DNA from 3 places in the Lederbergia ruris genome. Region 3 is predicted to be linked to each of the others. Evidence: riboswitches for the same ligand, from Rfam matches in the RefSeq annotation. Region 3 holds a riboswitch; each other region holds the start of a gene.
The links. Region 3 has a riboswitch for thiamine pyrophosphate ahead of KI363_RS06405 (ABC transporter substrate-binding protein). Riboswitches for the same ligand answer to the same signal wherever they lie in the genome.
Positions count from the first base shown of each region.

Region 1 (5,533 bases), on a different contig from region 3:
TAATGGCAATATATTTATTTACTTTTTGCCATAATTATACACGTGCATTTTGTCGCTTGACATGGAGCCTCTGCGAGTGTGGTATCTAGCGAAGGGCGAAAGGTTAGTAATTCTCCCTTTCGCAAGGCGAAAAGCCTACCACACACGCCACTCCATGTAAAGCGTAGCGTTATACAAATAATACACTGCCACAACTTACATTTTTAAATTGCCACCAACAAAGCAATCCGGATATTCTTATAAAATACTTCAATTATATTTGAGTATGCTCATATTCAATACATACACAAAATATGTTATAATAGGAACATGATAGAAGAATATAGACATACCAAAACCACTGTAAGCCTTCTCAACTATCATTTTGTGTTTTGTCCTAGATACAGGCGAAAAATTTTTTTGAACGAGGCGGTAGATTTAAGATTTAAGCAACTCGTTCAAAAAATTTGTGAGAAGTATGGATTCAAGATAGTCGCAATGAAGACTGATAAAGATCACTGCCACTTAATTGTGAACACACTTCCTACTTTCAGCCCAGCGGATGTCATGAACAAAGTGAAAGGAGGAACTTCAAAGATACTTCGGGAAGAATTCGCACACTTGAACAAAATGCCAAGTTTGTGGACTCGAAACTACTTTGTTTCAACTGCTGGTAATGTATCCAGTGAAACCATTAAACGATACGTTGAGATGCAACGAAAACGCTAGAGAGGGGACGAAATCAATGGGGAAATCGAATACGCCTAGTTATGTCCTTGAATTAGAACTTGATGTAAACAAGAAGGATGTTGTTATTCTCGAAAAGAAAATGCGAATAGCGAAAAACATCTATAATTCATGCCTTAGGTACGCTCTCAAACGTTTAGCTGAACTACGCTCAGACAAAGAATATCGTGAACTTGTGAAAGATAAGAAAGCTAAAGCTAGAACGAAACGGCTAAAGGAAATCGAACAGTCACACGGTTACTCTGAATACCAACTTCATGATTTCGTAAAACCAATACAAGCGAAGTATAAGAAAAATATCGGTTCCTTTGAAGCACAGAAGCTTGCCTCACGTGCATTCAATGCAGTAGAGAAATTGAAGTTTCGACAAGCACAACATGTTCACTTCAAACGACCTGAAGACGATATGTCCGTAGAGAACAAATCCAATGGTACAGGGCTTCGTTTTGATGGCGAATTTCTTCTTTGGGGAGAACAAACTCGGGTATCTAAGAAGAATCCTGTAAGTCAACCTACGAAAGGTGCTCTGAAGCTGAGGGGATTCGTGAAGCCAAATGATCTCTATGCTCAAGAATCCCTTAGTGACAGAACAAAATATTGTCGGGTTATTATGCGAGAAATCCGTGGGACAAAACGTTTCTTCGTTCAGCTGGTACAAGAAGGATTCCCTCCTGTAAAACGAGATAAAGACACTGGTTTAAAAAAACACCCTGTCGATAAGTCAGACAAACGGGTTGGCATTGATATCGGTCCATCCACCATAGCTACTGTTGGCTGAGAATTGCATTATGGATGCCAAAAAGCTTCGCCATATTGAGCGAAGAATGGATAGGTCGAAACGTGCATCCAATCCAGACAACTACAATGAAGATGGCACCATCAAACGTGGAAAAAAACTTTCTTGGAACTTTTCTAAGCGATACATGAGCTTGAAAGCCAAAAGGAAGGACATTCATAGAAAACTTGTGGCTAAGCGAAAACAAGCGCATGAAACACTTGCCAACGATATTCTTTTCCAAGGTTCGGATGTTCGAGTAGAAACCATGCGCTTTCAATCTCTTCAAAAGAAAGTGAAGAAGACGACTCGAAACAAAAAGAATGGTCGTATCAATAGGAAAAAACGGTATGGAAAGAGCCTATTGAACCATGCTCCTGCTATGTTGATAACGATACTTGACCGAAAACTTGGCTATCAAGGAAAATCGGTCAAAAAAATAGATACATATGCCACAAAAGCGAGCCAGTTCAATCATGGGACTGGTGATTATACAAAGAAACAACTCAACGAGCGTTGGAACAACATCCTAGGTTTTCCAGTCCAACGTGATATATACAGCGCTTTCCTTATTAGGAACACCAAAGATAGCCTAGATACCGTTGATGTGGGTCTTTGCAACACACAATGGGATGATTTTTTAGAACTGCACAATCGTGAGATTGCACGAATTCAACAATCATCAAGCAAGACACTCTACTGGTTTGTGAAGCCAGACAAAACGAAAAGGCTGCCGTAGCAGCCTAGGAATACAAAATCAAATTAGGTTGTCGCTTGGACTGACTGGCACCAAGAGAGTTCTCCTTAAACTCAAGTATGCGATAGTGAAGTCGATGTACGGTCTCTTTTGAGGCTAGGCATGTGTAAGCGAGCTATACGCCACGCGCTATCGTGAAAGACTTGCTAAATTCATCCAGTGCTTAGGATGCAAACTCAATCGCAAGGTTGATAAGGTACCTTTGAGAAGATGAAACGCTTGTATTCTTCGCGGCATACAGGCTGCAAGCCACCTGCTGTCTAGGTCGTGGGAACCCCACGTCTTTAGGCGTGGGAGCCGTCAGTTACGTATCAATTAGTGATTGTCACGAAGAATCGGCATACCTTTATTACAACGGAAATGATGAGGAAGTTTAAGCAGTTGGCCAATTTTCATTTCGAAAGGTGGGGATGCGAGGCTTTAGAAGTAAATGGAGAAGAAGATCACCTCTCTATTGTTTTTTCAGCAACACCCCAAGTTCAGCTATCACAGATGATTAATCACTTTAAGTTAGAAACGACGAAATCATGGAAACGAACTACGATTCACCATGATGCTGGTTTTTCACTCTGGAGTTCAGGATATATGCTAACAACTATAGGGAAGATTGGACATAATACTGTTCTTGAATATATTGTCGATCAAGGAAGAAAGGAAAATCCTTTAAACCATTGATTTAGAAAACCAGGCTCTTCAATTAGAAGATGCCTGGTTTTCTAGCTTTTCCCTTACCTCATCTGGGAGCTCTTCCCATAATACCTCTTCCCAAGTTTTGATATATTTTCCTTTCGAATCGACTCGGAGAAAAGCTAAATCCCGCAATTCCCCTCCAGCATAGAAGGTGACCGTTCGTTCTTTTCCCGATTCATCAAAACCGGAAAGCGTATAATCAAACCCGCCTGGAGAACGCGGGGTGCCTTTTTCCGTTATTTGAACGTAAATATCTTTCCTCGGAACAAGAGGATTAAATCGATCCGTAACCTCATTATGAAAAATGAGAGAGGCGGCCACCAAACTCCCAACGAGTATGAATATAGTAAGTAAACCAATGAGCCAGCTTTTCATTCGCTCCCTTCCTTTCTCCTTGTTTATTGCTAAGTTTAGCAAGGAGTTTCACAGAGAGCGATCTAGATTACTTACACATAAATTACATTTTTGTAAGGATTATAAGATTTCATACTTAGATCAGGGTTGAACTACTGGCGTTTGTTCAGATAGCCACTTTTCCTCCTGATAAGCCATCTCCCAAAAAGCTAGCTCATACTCTTTAGCGATGACAAACTGTTCTTTAATTTTCTCCTTTTCTGCCACGGTAGCAGTGGCAACGATATGATTCAATAAGTCGATTTGCTCTTGTGTGGAGGATTGGAACCATTCACTAGCATAGGTTTCAATCCATTTTTGGTAGATCGGCTCTTTGGGTGTCGCATGTTCGTATGTTTTTCCAATATCTGCATAAAGCCAATAGCAAGGTAGCATTGCAGCAATCGTTTGGGCAAAGCTGCCAGAAAGAGCGGCTCGATACAAATGGGATGTATAGGCATAGGCAGTTGGCGCTGGACGGAAGTTTTCCATTTCATCTTCTGTAATATTCAAGATTTTGGCGTGTTCCTCGTGAACGGTTAGCTCTGCCTGGGCCGTTAACTGGGCTTTTTTAGCCAATAATGCCGTATGGCTAAAGTCATCAGCCTGTGCAGCAGCCAGCGCGTGGACTTTTCCGTAATGTTTTAAGTAGTAAATATCCTGGAGAATGTAATATTTAAATTTTTCTAAAGGTAAATCTCCTTGGACGATCCCTAATACGAAGGGATGCTTCAAACTAAGCTCCCAGCTGTGTTCAGTAGCTTGTCTTAATTCCTCTGTAAAATGCATAAAAAAATCCTCCTCTAATTCATCATCGTTTCCGACTGACGGGAGAAGGGTGGTGTTTTTTCCCGAAAAGAATGCTCTGCGCTCGTAGCAAAACAAAGGGGCCTCTCAGGATAAAAATTTTCCACTTCCCTCCGCTGGTATTAACCAGTTCAGGTTCTAAGGGTCCTAAAGAATTCTTTAATCTCAGCCGCAATGGCTCCCCTAGCAGAAACAAATGATTTGATTTTTTGAAAAACTCATATCGATCTTAACATAATAAACCAGAATGTCAAATACTGGCAGAGACCGTGTGTAAAATAGCGTATGCCTTCCTGCTCATTCTGTATCTAGTAACCGGAGGCAGCAGAGGAAAGAATAAGTACAATCCAGAATCCTATTTTATATACAAACGTTAAGGTCCCTAAAATAATTCCTGTGATTGCAAATCCCTTTTTCACCGGGTTCCGCATACCGATAAATCCAAAGATGATAGCCAGTAGCCATAAAGGTAATGTAAACCAACCAATAAAAGGAATGACACCCAGAATAATACCAATAATTCCTAGTACCATTGCAGCTGTTGCAAGGCCGTTTGTTTCTTCTTTTTGAATAATTATTTTTTCTGTATTGTCCATAAACAACACTCCACTTCTCATAAATAAGTAAATTAAAAATACCATCCTTATCATAAGGTGTATTTCAGAATATTTCAATAGAATCAGAGAGATTAATAGTATAAATATCCTGGATAATATGTTTTGGTTTATATAAACCAACAATCGTCCAACAGCATGGAAATGGTTTGACTAAAGAAAAAAGGGGATATAGATGAGTATGGGAAGTAGAGGAGGGTTCGAATGTTAAGTGACAGGGAATGTGAGCAATTAGCCCTTGAAGTCGTTGAATACATGAATAATGAAAAGTTTAACGAAGTGAATGATCTTTTAAAAGAGAAGCATCCCTATAATTTAAGTGTGATCTTTCAAAGCTTACCAGAAAAATATAGAGCCCCATTTCTAGAGCATCTAGAGGATTCGATGATCGCAAGTATTATGAAGAAACTCAGTACAATGCAACAAATGGAAGCTTTGGGGAAAATTGGACCTGAGAAGGCTAACAAGATACTAACGCTGCTCGACGGAGATATTCTAGCCCATCTGTTAAAAGTATATCCAGATGCTCATTTAAAACGTTATTTATCAGGACTGGGAACAGAACAATCAGCTTTTATTCAGAAAAAACTAGGATATCCAGATGGGACTGCGGGGCGTTTAATGAGTAATCAATATATTGCTTTGCAAGAATCTCTAAATGTAGAAGAGGCAATCCTTAAAGCACGGGAATTAGCTTTTTACTCGGAAAGTTTACATTATATTTACTTGCTTAATGAAAACAAACAATTGACAGGTATCATTGCTTATAGA
Region 1 covers NZ_BORB01000034.1:31,932-37,464, reverse strand. The annotation lists gene tnpA (IS200/IS605 family transposase) at 310-708, shown strand; gene KI363_RS16600 (hypothetical protein) at 725-1,504, shown strand; gene KI363_RS16595 (hypothetical protein) at 1,515-2,240, shown strand; partial or broken gene tnpA (IS200/IS605 family transposase) at 2,571-2,933, shown strand; gene KI363_RS16585 (YxeA family protein) at 2,952-3,323, opposite strand; gene tenA (thiaminase II) at 3,444-4,130, opposite strand; TPP riboswitch at 4,240-4,343, opposite strand; gene KI363_RS16575 (hypothetical protein) at 4,457-4,744, opposite strand; gene mgtE (magnesium transporter) at 4,967-5,533, shown strand, end outside.
Region 1: it holds a riboswitch for thiamine pyrophosphate, as region 3 does, so the genes downstream of both, tenA (thiaminase II) here and KI363_RS06405 (ABC transporter substrate-binding protein) in region 3, are expected to answer to the same signal.

Region 2 (5,533 bases), on a different contig from region 3:
GTGGTTCTCCAGGAAATGCACACTGTGACATGGATGCCTTACTTGAAAGTGAGGAAAAACGGAAAGATTACTTGCATCAAGTGGAATCACGGGGCTTAACGATCAGTGCGTTCAGCTGTCATAATAACCCAATTCATCCTAATAAAGAAGTTGCAAAAGAAGCAGATGAAACTTTGAGAAAAACTATTAAACTGGCATCATTAATGAATGTACCTGTTGTGAATACTTTCTCAGGAACAGCTGGCGACCATGAAGGTGCAAAACAACCGAATTGGCCTACAGTTGCATGGCCACCAGAATATTTGGATGTCTATAACTGGCAGTGGGAAGAAAAGCTTATCCCATATTGGAAGGAAATTGGCAAATATGCAGAAGAACATAACGTAAAAATCGGCATTGAGCTTCATGGCGGTTTCCTAGTCCATTCTCCATATACTTTATTGAAATTGAGAGAAAATACTTCTGATGCAATTGGGGCGAACCTCGATCCAAGTCATATGTGGTGGCAAGGCATTGACCCAGTAGCTGCTATCAAAATTCTTGGTGAGAAAAATGCCATCCATCACTTCCATGCAAAAGATACTTACATTGATCCAGATAATCTAAACATGCATGGTTATTTAGATATGCAACCCTATGACAAAATGCAAACAAGAGCATGGACATTCCGTTCTGTTGGCTGTGGTCATGATGTGAAAGAATGGTCTGATATGATGAGTGCCCTTCGTTTATATGGTTATGACTATGTTGTTTCGATTGAACATGAAGATCCACTTATGTCTATTGAAGAGGGATTCCAACGCGCAGTTAGCAACCTGCAATCCGTCTTAATTAAAGAACAGCCAGCCGAGATGTGGTGGGCGTAAATTAATAGAGGATTGCCCAAAAGGTATATTTAAATGTAGAAGGGATATTCGAAAGGCAAAAGAAGATTGCCTCGCGGATATCTCTTTCTTTTCTGTTAGGAATTTGACCGTCCAGGTCAAAAAATAGATAGCCGCCCCTCTTGATATCTCATCTCCATAACCTTTAAAATTGGGGCAGGAGGATATTCTTATGAAAAAATATATCGTCGTTGGCGCCGGGATTCTTGGTGCTTCTACAGCGTATCATTTAGCCAAATCAGGGGCTGATGTGACGGTCATTGATCGAAAAGACGAAGGACAAGCGACACAGGCAGCAGCTGGAATTGTTTGCCCATGGTTATCTCAGCGTCGCAATCAAGCATGGTATCAGCTTGCTAAGTCTGGAGCGACTTATTATCCACAATTGATTACAGAACTTGAAAACGAAGGGGAGACCGACACTGGTTATGCTCAAGTTGGCGCCCTAAGTATACATACGGATCCATACAAATTACAAGCAATGCAGATGAGAGCGATCGAGCGACGAAAAGATGCACCAGAGATTGGCGATGTGCAGCTCTTAACAGCAGAAGAAGCGAAAAAAATGTTCCCGCCACTTGCGGATGGATATGGGGCCGTGTATGTAAGTGGAGCAGCTCGCGTTGATGGTGGATCCATTCGCGATGCGTTATTACGAGCGGCAGAGAGAAATGGTGCGACGATTGTACGAGGAAATGCCCGTTTACAAGTGAGTGGAAAGAAAATCGTCAGTGTTCGTGTAGATGAAATGGAATTCCTTTGTCATGCTGTTTTGGTGACAAACGGGGCATGGGCGAAGGGATTATTGGAACCGCTGGATATTCAAATGAATGTTGATTTTCAAAAGGGCCAAATTATTCATATGCAAGTAAAAAATGAGAGCACAAAAGATTGGCCTGTTATTATGCCCCCAGGGGTTCATTATCTGGTGCCATTTTCTGATGGAAGAATCGCCGTAGGTGTTACACACGAAAATCATACAGGTTTTGATGTAACTCCGACTGTTTCAGGTATGCATGAAATTTTTGAAAAAGCTTTAGAAGTAGCACCAGGTTTATCACAAAGTTACTTCCTTGATGTGAAAGTGGGGTTTCGGCCTTTTACACCTGGATTCTTACCTATCATCGGGGCGCTTCCCGATTATGAAGGGATTTATCTCGCAAACGGACTTGGCTCAAGCGGTTTAACCGTTGGCCCCTATCTCGGTGCTCAGCTAGCAAAACTGGCACAGAATGAAAAGTTGGATATCTCATTAGAACATTATTCTGTGTTAAATGCATTCAACTAAGCGAACCTTGGGCTGATTCCCTTGGTCGCTTCATTTGCAAAAAGATACGGAGTTTCGTAGAAAAAAATAGGCTTATTTTAAAGGGAATTTATTGAAAGAGTGGAGCATTTTGGCGAAAAATATGATACAATAATATTAGAAAGCGTTTACAAATAAAGGGTAGGGGGAGTTTCATGAGAATCACACCAAGAGCACTTAAAGCATACATGCTTGCAATCATTGGAATTGCGAGTCTCACTCTCCTAATCGGTTTTACAGAAAAGCCAAATACCAGTTTTGAATTGCAAGGGACGATAAGTGTTGCCCATCGTGGCGCCTCAGGTTATGCTCCTGAGAATACGATGGCTGCTTTTCAGAAGGCCGTTGATCATGGAATGGATTATATTGAGCTGGATATTCATTTATCAAAAGATAATCAACTTGTTATTATTCATGATGATAAAGTGAACCGAACAACCAATGGGTCAGGATATGTTCGAAATTTTACATTAGAAGAATTAAAGGAATTAGATGCGGGAAGCAAATTTAATGCTTCTTTTAAAGGGGAAAAAATCATTACGCTAGAGGAGCTATTGGACACTATGCTCCACCAAATTGGGATTATTATTGAAATTAAGGAGCCAGAAGCCAATGCAGGGATTGAGGAAATCCTTGCCGAACTTATTGAGCAATATAATAATACAAATAATGTAATCATCCAATCTATGAATTTTGAATCGATGAAGAAAATGCACGAGTTACTCCCGAAAATTCCAGTGGCCGTACTTGTTTCAAGAGCTGAGCATCCACTTTCAAGTCAACAATTAGATGACATTGCCGATTATGCAACCTATGTGAATTATAACATTCACTACTTACGACCAAGAGATGTGGAAGAAATTCATAAAAGAGATAAAAAGGTAATGGCTTGGACCATTCGCGATCCAAGAAAAATGCAGAAGGCCCTTAACCTGGGAGTAGATGGAATCATAACCGATTATACGAAATGGATTGTCGATGCCAATCCGGCAGGAGTGGAAATGAATTAGAAGCAATATTATATTTATTTATCTAAAATAAACGGTGACATCTGGAAGAAAGACTGGTAATCGAACAAACGTTTGAATAAATCAATTCTTGAGGGGGATAGAAAATAAGTATCATATTAATGGCTCTATATTGAACCCCTTACATTTAGTTATTCTTTATGCTAGTATATTGGTGAGTATCATAATTTCATATAAAAAATCACTAGGGGAATCCTTGAAAAGGACTGAGAGAAGAGTGGAACTCTGATACCCTTATAACCTGAACAGGTTGGTGCCTGCGTAGGGAAGTGTGGAATAGCGAACAACCCGTCATGGATCAGCCTTTTGCTGAGTAAGCGGGGCTTTTCATCTACCACTTTCCCTACTGTTGGAAAGTGGTTTTTGTATTGTTAAGGAGGGTTGTATTGAAGAGATTGGTTGTCACGAATGACTGCTTGGATGTTAATACCTTAGCTCAACATATGATTGAAATGGATCCGTATGTTGATTTCTTTATCATTAGAGAGCGATCGAAAACAGTTCGAGAACAAATCCGCTTGCTTGAACATGTCATCGCAGCTGGAGTACAAAGAGAGAAGTTAGTGGTCAATGATCGGGTAGATGTTGCGGTTGTGATGGATATTCCCAAGGTGCAGTTACCGGGTCATGGTTTAGATGTTCAAGAAGTAAAAAATAATTTTCCACATCTTCAAATTGGAAAATCGATTCATTCTGAACAAGAGGCTTTCGAGGCAAGCCATTCTGCAGCTGATTGGCTGCTGTATGGTCATGTGTTCCCAACAAACTGCAAGCCAGGAGTTCCAGCCCGAGGAGTTCAAACGCTTAAGGCGATCACTGATCAAGTACCAATCGATGTATATGCGATTGGCGGAATCAAGCCTGAACATCTGCAAACTTTAGCCAAACTAGGTATTAAAGGATTTGCGGTCATGTCGACAATATTTGAAGCACACGAGCCTGCAAGAATGGCAGAACAATATTATCATGCCTGTCAAGCGCTAAATTAATAGTTGATGAAAGGAAATGAATCTTGGATGGAGATTATTTTAAATGGACAATCTTATCAACTGCCAAAAAACATCCAGAGTGTCCAACAACTTCTAGAACATTTGACACTGTCTGAAAGGGTTGTAATTGTGGAAGTCAATCGGGAAATTGTTCCCAAAGAGGAATATCAACGTGCGATTCATGAGCGGGATGAAATAGAAATGATCCATTTTGTAGGAGGAGGATGAAGATGAGTTCACTAAAAATAGGAGAAAAAAGTTTTACATCCAGACTTTTATTAGGTACAGGAAAATATCCATCATTTGCAATACAAAAAGAGGCTGTTAAAGTTTCTGAGGCGGAAATCTTAACTTTCGCATTAAGAAGAATGAATGTGTTTGAACCGTCCCAACCTAATTTTTTAGAAATGCTGGACTTGTCCCAATACACTCTTCTCCCAAACACGGCAGGTGCGAAAACAGCAGAAGAAGCGGTGAGAACGGCTAAATTAGCGAAGGCTTCTGGCTTATGCGATATGGTAAAGGTTGAAATCATTGGCTGTGAAAAATCACTTTTACCCGATCCAGTCGAAACATTAAGGGCATCGGAAATGCTTCTTGAAGAAGGGTTTACCGTTTTAACCTATACTTCGGATGATGTCGTTCTTGCTAAAAGAATAGAGGAGCTAGGAGTTCATGCTATTATGCCGGGAGCATCCCCGATTGGTTCGGGAAAAGGCATTTTGAATCCGTTGAATTTGCAACTAATTATAGAGCAAGCTCAAGTACCAGTTATCATTGATGCAGGCATTGGATCACCAAAGGACGCATGCTATGCCATGGAGCTTGGTGCGGATGCAGTTTTACTAAATACAGCCGTATCCGGTGCGAAAGATCCTGTGAAAATGGCGGAAGCGATGAATTTAGCCATTAAGGCGGGCCGTATTGGATATGAAGCCGGCAGAATCGAGGAACGTGATTATGGGATAGCCAGTAGTCCGATGGAGGGATTACTCCCTACATGAATAGTCGCTATGAAAAACAGCAATTATTCCAACCGATTGGAGAGGAAGGACAAAAGAAAATCCAAGATGCTCATGTTTTAATTATTGGAGCTGGGGCACTTGGATCGGCGAATTCCGAAATGCTTGCTCGAGCTGGCGTCGGAAAATTAACCATTGTCGATCGAGATATTTTAGATTGGAGTAATCTTCAGAGGCAGCAACTGTATAAAGAACAGGATGTCCTAGATCAACTACCCAAAGCGGTTGCCGCAAAGAAACGAATAAGTGAGATCAATAGCATGATAGAGGTCGAAACGTTTATTGCGGATGTGACAGCTAAAAA
Region 2 covers NZ_BORB01000003.1:91,821-97,353, forward strand. The annotation lists gene KI363_RS02865 (sugar phosphate isomerase/epimerase family protein) at 1-866, shown strand, start outside; gene KI363_RS02870 (NAD(P)/FAD-dependent oxidoreductase) at 1,057-2,172, shown strand; gene KI363_RS02875 (glycerophosphodiester phosphodiesterase) at 2,346-3,200, shown strand; TPP riboswitch at 3,395-3,503, shown strand; gene KI363_RS02880 (thiamine phosphate synthase) at 3,605-4,207, shown strand; gene thiS (sulfur carrier protein ThiS) at 4,235-4,435, shown strand; gene KI363_RS02890 (thiazole synthase) at 4,438-5,211, shown strand; gene KI363_RS02895 (ThiF family adenylyltransferase) at 5,208-5,533, shown strand, end outside.
Region 2: it holds a riboswitch for thiamine pyrophosphate, as region 3 does, so the genes downstream of both, KI363_RS02880 (thiamine phosphate synthase) here and KI363_RS06405 (ABC transporter substrate-binding protein) in region 3, are expected to answer to the same signal.

Region 3 (5,533 bases):
CTTCGTGAAAATTTGCAGTCGCGTCGCCCCCGCCATTAACATATATTGTTTGATCTCTTGAGAAGTTTGACGGAATCCTCCCATGGCAGCAATGGTGACTGGGAAAAAGCAGACAAGCGTGATGATAATTAACTTAGGAAGCCAACCAAATCCAAACCAGATGACCAATAAGGGAGCTAATACAATAATCGGGATGTTTTGCGATAGAATTAAGAGCGGGTAAACCGCCTCTTGGGTTCCCGGCAGCAAATGAAGAATGACCGCAACGAGAATCCCAATCGAACAGCCAAGTAAAAATCCTGTCACCGCTAAGCCAATCGTTGATTGCAAATGTGGAAGAAATCGCTCATATCCCGCTATGGCTTCCTGTAAAATCGCACTCGGAGCTGGCAACAACCAACTAGGGGTGTTCAAAAGTCGGACAGCGCCCTCCCAGATCATAAGTAGGAAGAGGAGAACCGCCATCGGTCTCCACCCTTTCCTCCAAATCGCTCCCATTATCGATATTTCTCCGTAAGCGACCCCATCGTAATCCCATCTGGTTTATAGACAATTTTTACTTGAGAAATAATACTGATACTCCCTAACTCAATCATTCTTTGATTCATTTTTTCAATGATTTGCATGATATACGATAGATCACCTTCCATCGTTGTTTCTAATGGATGAACTTCGTATGAGACCCCTGATTCCGCAATGACTTTGATCGCCTCATCCACAAGTGGATAAGTATCCCCTCCACTGGCTAATTTCGGGATAATTTGAATACTTACTAATGCATTCGCCATCTTTCTTCCTCCTTATTCGGGTAAAAATTCATTGGTGAAAGCTTGTTTTACATCGATTTCCTTTTCAAGGACCTTTTTCTCTAACATCCAATCCATATAGTTCTGCCAAATTTCTTGCTTCTGCTCTCCCCAACGCGCAGCATCATCTTGATAACGAGTTGCCAACCATTCTTGGCTTTTGCGCACAAGTTCCTCATCAAGATCGGGTTCCGCCTTGATCAAAACCTCAGCTGCTTCCTCTGGATTATCGATTGCCAGTTGGTACCCTTTTGAGACAGCCTTCATAAAGGCTTTTACCGTATCGGGATCTTTCTCAATCATTTTCTCACTCGTGGAAATCACTGGGGTGTAATAATCAAGCTTGTCCGAGTAATCCGTAAGGTAAATCATATTTAAATCATCCCCGCGCAACTCCGCTTCTACACCAGTCCAAGCATAATAAATCCACGCAAAATCGATATCTCTTTGCACGGCTGTAAAGAAATCGGTATCACCCATATTGACTACATCAACTTTATCGAAATCTCCGCCATCAGCATCCATCAAAGAAGTCAGAACCGCTTGCTCAACTGGTGCGCCCCAGCCGCCGTATGTCTTTCCTTCAAAATCACTCGGCTTTTTAATATTTTTCTCAACGGGTGAGGCGAGACCTGAAGTATTATGTTGAATAATTGCCCCAATCGACACAATCGGAATATCTTGGGCTCTTGCTTCCGTTAAACTTTCTTGGGCACTAATGCCAAATTCAGATTTACCCGATGCGACTAACTGGTCCGCTCCCGCTTCACCAGGCAGAATAATTTCGACATCCAAGCCCTCTTCTTTAAAATACCCTTTATCACGTGCTACATATAGCCCCGTATGATTGGTATTCGGTGTCCAATCAAGCACGATCGATACCTTTTTCTCGCCTGTCTCACTTTTCTCTTCTGTTGCTCCACTACAACCAGCAAGCAAAAGAACCATAACTAAAGCAATACCTAACCACTTTTTCATCTTTTTTCCCTCCATGTTCTTCCAGAAATGCAACCCCTAAACATGAAAAAGATGCCCAAATTCGTTTGAACCTGGGCATCTTGAAAGAACATTCATCATTTAATTATGAATGAATCCATGTTCCCTTCGCTGGTCTTAACCAGGGCAGGTTCTAAGGGTCAGCATCTCAAGGATGCACTCTCAACCGGCATAACCGGTTCCCCTACATTCCATATAGTATGATTTTCATATTTTATTATAGCAGATTATTCGTCTAAAGCCAGATTGACGACTTCTCAATAGGCAAAGGCGGCAGAAAAAGCAAAAATAATTACTAGCATAATGATATAAAATATAATAACAAGTACGAATGCTCCTGCCATGACAATTAAATAAGCCTTAGCAAATAAATTACGCGGCTCATCTTTATCTACCGCCCATATAATCAGCATAACAATATTTACAATCGGAAGTGCAAGCAAAATCATTGTAATAATCCAATCTTTTAATGTCATATTTCTTTCCATAAGCTTTTCACCCCTCTCATTGTTTTCTAAATCGTTATTCATTGATGTTTATGACAACATTGTTCATTTTACTATTAATTCCAGAGATTACCAGAGGATTCTTGATACTTCATTCAAGGTATACATTTATTCCTTTATAATGTATACGAAAACCCATTTGGTAAGGTTTCATCTTACTTCATAAGTGAAAATATTTTTTGATGGTGCTTTCTAACTTCCCTTTTTATTTCCGCATTTTTTTCACAATATAAGCATTCAAAAATCTACCTCTGCACAAAAAAGGCGCATCCCCATTCACGAGATCGCTTTACCTTCATTACGGTAAACTTATCTATTATTTTGCGTTTCCCTTTATACGAAATCGCCATTTCAGCTTCCAAGTAAACGATTTACTATCTTTAGCTTCATAATCTTATGCCTCTTAGCCTGTTGGGGTTCTCATGTGAACCTCTCCAACTAATAGGTGTTAACGTACTTTTTATCCCTGTGATTCCAGCCTTTTTTCTTTTTTTATTACAACTGAAATGGAAAATATCAGGGCTGCTATAAGTACTTAGTTTTTTACCATCTCAGCAAATCATAACTCAAGCAAGGTTTCGAGTAACGAAGTATATTATTTCCTTTCTTAGCTGAACATAAGGAACAAAGAATGCTAAAAAAATGGGAGGACCTGGCCATTATGAAAGCTGTCACGTATCAAGGACCAAAGAAAATACAGGTGAACGAAGTAGAGGATGCAAAATTAGAGAAAAAAGATGATGTGATTGTCAAGATTACATCTACTGCAATTTGTGGATCTGATTTGCATTTATACCAAGGAAATTTCCCATTGCCTCCTGGATACATTATTGGCCACGAACCGATGGGGATTGTAGAAGAAGTAGGACCCGAAGTCACGAAGGTAAAAAAGGGGGATCGTGTGATTATCCCTTTTACTGTTGCATGTGGTCATTGCTTTTATTGTGAGCATGAGATGGAAAGCCAATGTGATAACGCGAATCCCCATTACGATTCAGGAGGATACTTTGGTTATTCCGAGAAGTTTGGTAACCACCCAGGTGGTCAAGCTGAATATTTAAAAGTCCCTTTTGGAAACTTTACTCCCTTTGTGATCCCAGAATCATGTGAACTAGAAGATGAATCATTGCTTTTTTTATCCGATGTTCTTCCAACTGCCTACTGGAGTGTAGTCAATGCAGGAGTCAAACCAGGGGATACTGTTATCGTGCTTGGTTGCGGGCCTGTTGGGTTAATGACGCAAAAATTCGCCTGGATGAAAGGGGCAAAGCGCGTAATTGCGATTGATTATTTAGATTATCGAATGAATCATGCCAAAAAAATGAACAATGTGGAGGTCTTTGAATTTACAAAGTATCCAGATATGGGGGAACATTTGAAAGAAATCACCCATGGAGGAGCAGATGTCGTCATTGATTGTGTAGGAATGGACGGGAAAAAATCCCCCCTGGAGTTTCTTGAACAAAAATTAAAATTGCAAGGTGGAACCCTTGGCCCGATTCAAATTTCCACAAAAGCTGTGCGCAAATATGGAACGGTCCATTTAACAGGTGTTTACGGGGGCAACTATAATGTGTTTCCGATGGGGGCATTTTGGGTGAGAAATATTAATCTGAAAATGGGACAGGCACCAGTCATCCATTTTATGCCTGAATTATTTAAAAGGATAACAAATAATGAGTTTGACCCGAGAGAGATTATTACACATAAACTGGCCCTTGAAGATGCAAGTCATGGTTATCAAATTTTTAATAATCGTGAAGACGACTGTATAAAGGTTGTATTAAAGCCGTAAATTTTGTTCTACTGATGCCTTTTTAATCTGTACATTCACTCATTTTATCCCCACAGCTAAATAAATTGTTGTTTTACAAAACATCCCGATAAGCCGAGAAGGGGCTCAAATCTTATTCAGGATTTGCGCCCTGCTTAGTTATGAAAAATAACTAAAAAATGAAGTACCTAACCAATTCGAAAATGATAACCCCCACAACTATACCAAGTATGAAAATCAACCATTTCGAGGCATTGTGTCCTACCCACTGGTGGTATGTCTCTCTCTCTTTCTTTAGTCATCCAGCCCGATTGACGCACAACTATTTAGGCGTTACCCCAAGAAAATATTGTTCAATCTCTTCAGGCAACTCTTCAACTGCGAGAACCTTTAATCTTTTAGTACCCGGTGTAGTCATAACCATATATGTTTTTTGGTTATATTCAAACAGAGTAAACTGACTTATCCTATTGGGAGAGTTACCCAAGTCATTAATGAAATCGAAATCCTCTTTTTTAAAATATGACTCATACCCCTTCAACATTACATTTTGGGCTTCATCAAAATCATCCGCAAATGAAATGGTTTGATATAATTCAAGAGAATTCTTTGGTGTGAAAAAGAAAATATAGTATATTGCCATACCAACAATTAAAACCGATAAGATAGTAAAAGACATCCACCTTTTTAAGTTTTTATTAATCGTCCCCAATCCCCCTATAATCCATTAAATGGCCCGATTCTGGAACAATACTATGCCGCAAACGCGATTGTTTGAAGTGAAATCTATAGACAGGTTCTATTTAATTATAAATCATTAGACCAACCTGCGTACCTTGTTTATTTCCAATAAATGAAACTTATCAGTCATTAAGAACGTATAAGTATTTAATCAAGGACATTCAAAGAGAGGAGGATTTCTGTATGCCTACTTGTCAAAACTGCGGTAAAAAATGGTCTTGGTTTGATTCAATAAAAAAATTATTAACATTCCGTAAAAGTATGAAATGTAATCATTGCGGAAAGATTCAATATCAAAGTGCATCTTCTAGAAATATAACTTCTTTACTTGTTTTATTTCCAATTATCACGATTCCATTTTCTATAATGTTTAATTTATCCTTAACTTCTGCATTATTATTAGAACTTGCTTTAATACTCGTGGTTCTATTTGTAATGCCATTGTTCTTGAAATTAACTAATATAGAAGAACCATTATGGTGAAAGATGGAGGCAGTGAATCCCATCAGTCTCTTTTTATTTTTCCCCTATCAACATTATTGATTAACAGAGCCAATTAAAAAAAATATTACCTCTATTTAAACCACACTCCTTATCACCTGGATACTAACATATTTCTCCATTTATCTTATCTAATCTCGATTATCTAGAGAGTTAATACATTTTTCTTCACTGTGTTTTGTTTCACTTTCAACAATATCTGTAACACC
Region 3 covers NZ_BORB01000008.1:89,931-95,463, reverse strand. The annotation lists gene KI363_RS06415 (ABC transporter permease) at 1-498, opposite strand, end outside; gene KI363_RS06410 (thiamine-binding protein) at 498-788, opposite strand; gene KI363_RS06405 (ABC transporter substrate-binding protein) at 801-1,784, opposite strand; TPP riboswitch at 1,889-1,998, opposite strand; gene KI363_RS06400 (hypothetical protein) at 2,060-2,290, opposite strand; gene KI363_RS06395 (zinc-dependent alcohol dehydrogenase) at 2,970-4,103, shown strand; gene KI363_RS06390 (hypothetical protein) at 4,405-4,794, opposite strand; gene KI363_RS06385 (TIGR04104 family putative zinc finger protein) at 5,007-5,306, shown strand; gene KI363_RS06380 (DUF3139 domain-containing protein) at 5,456-5,533, opposite strand, start outside.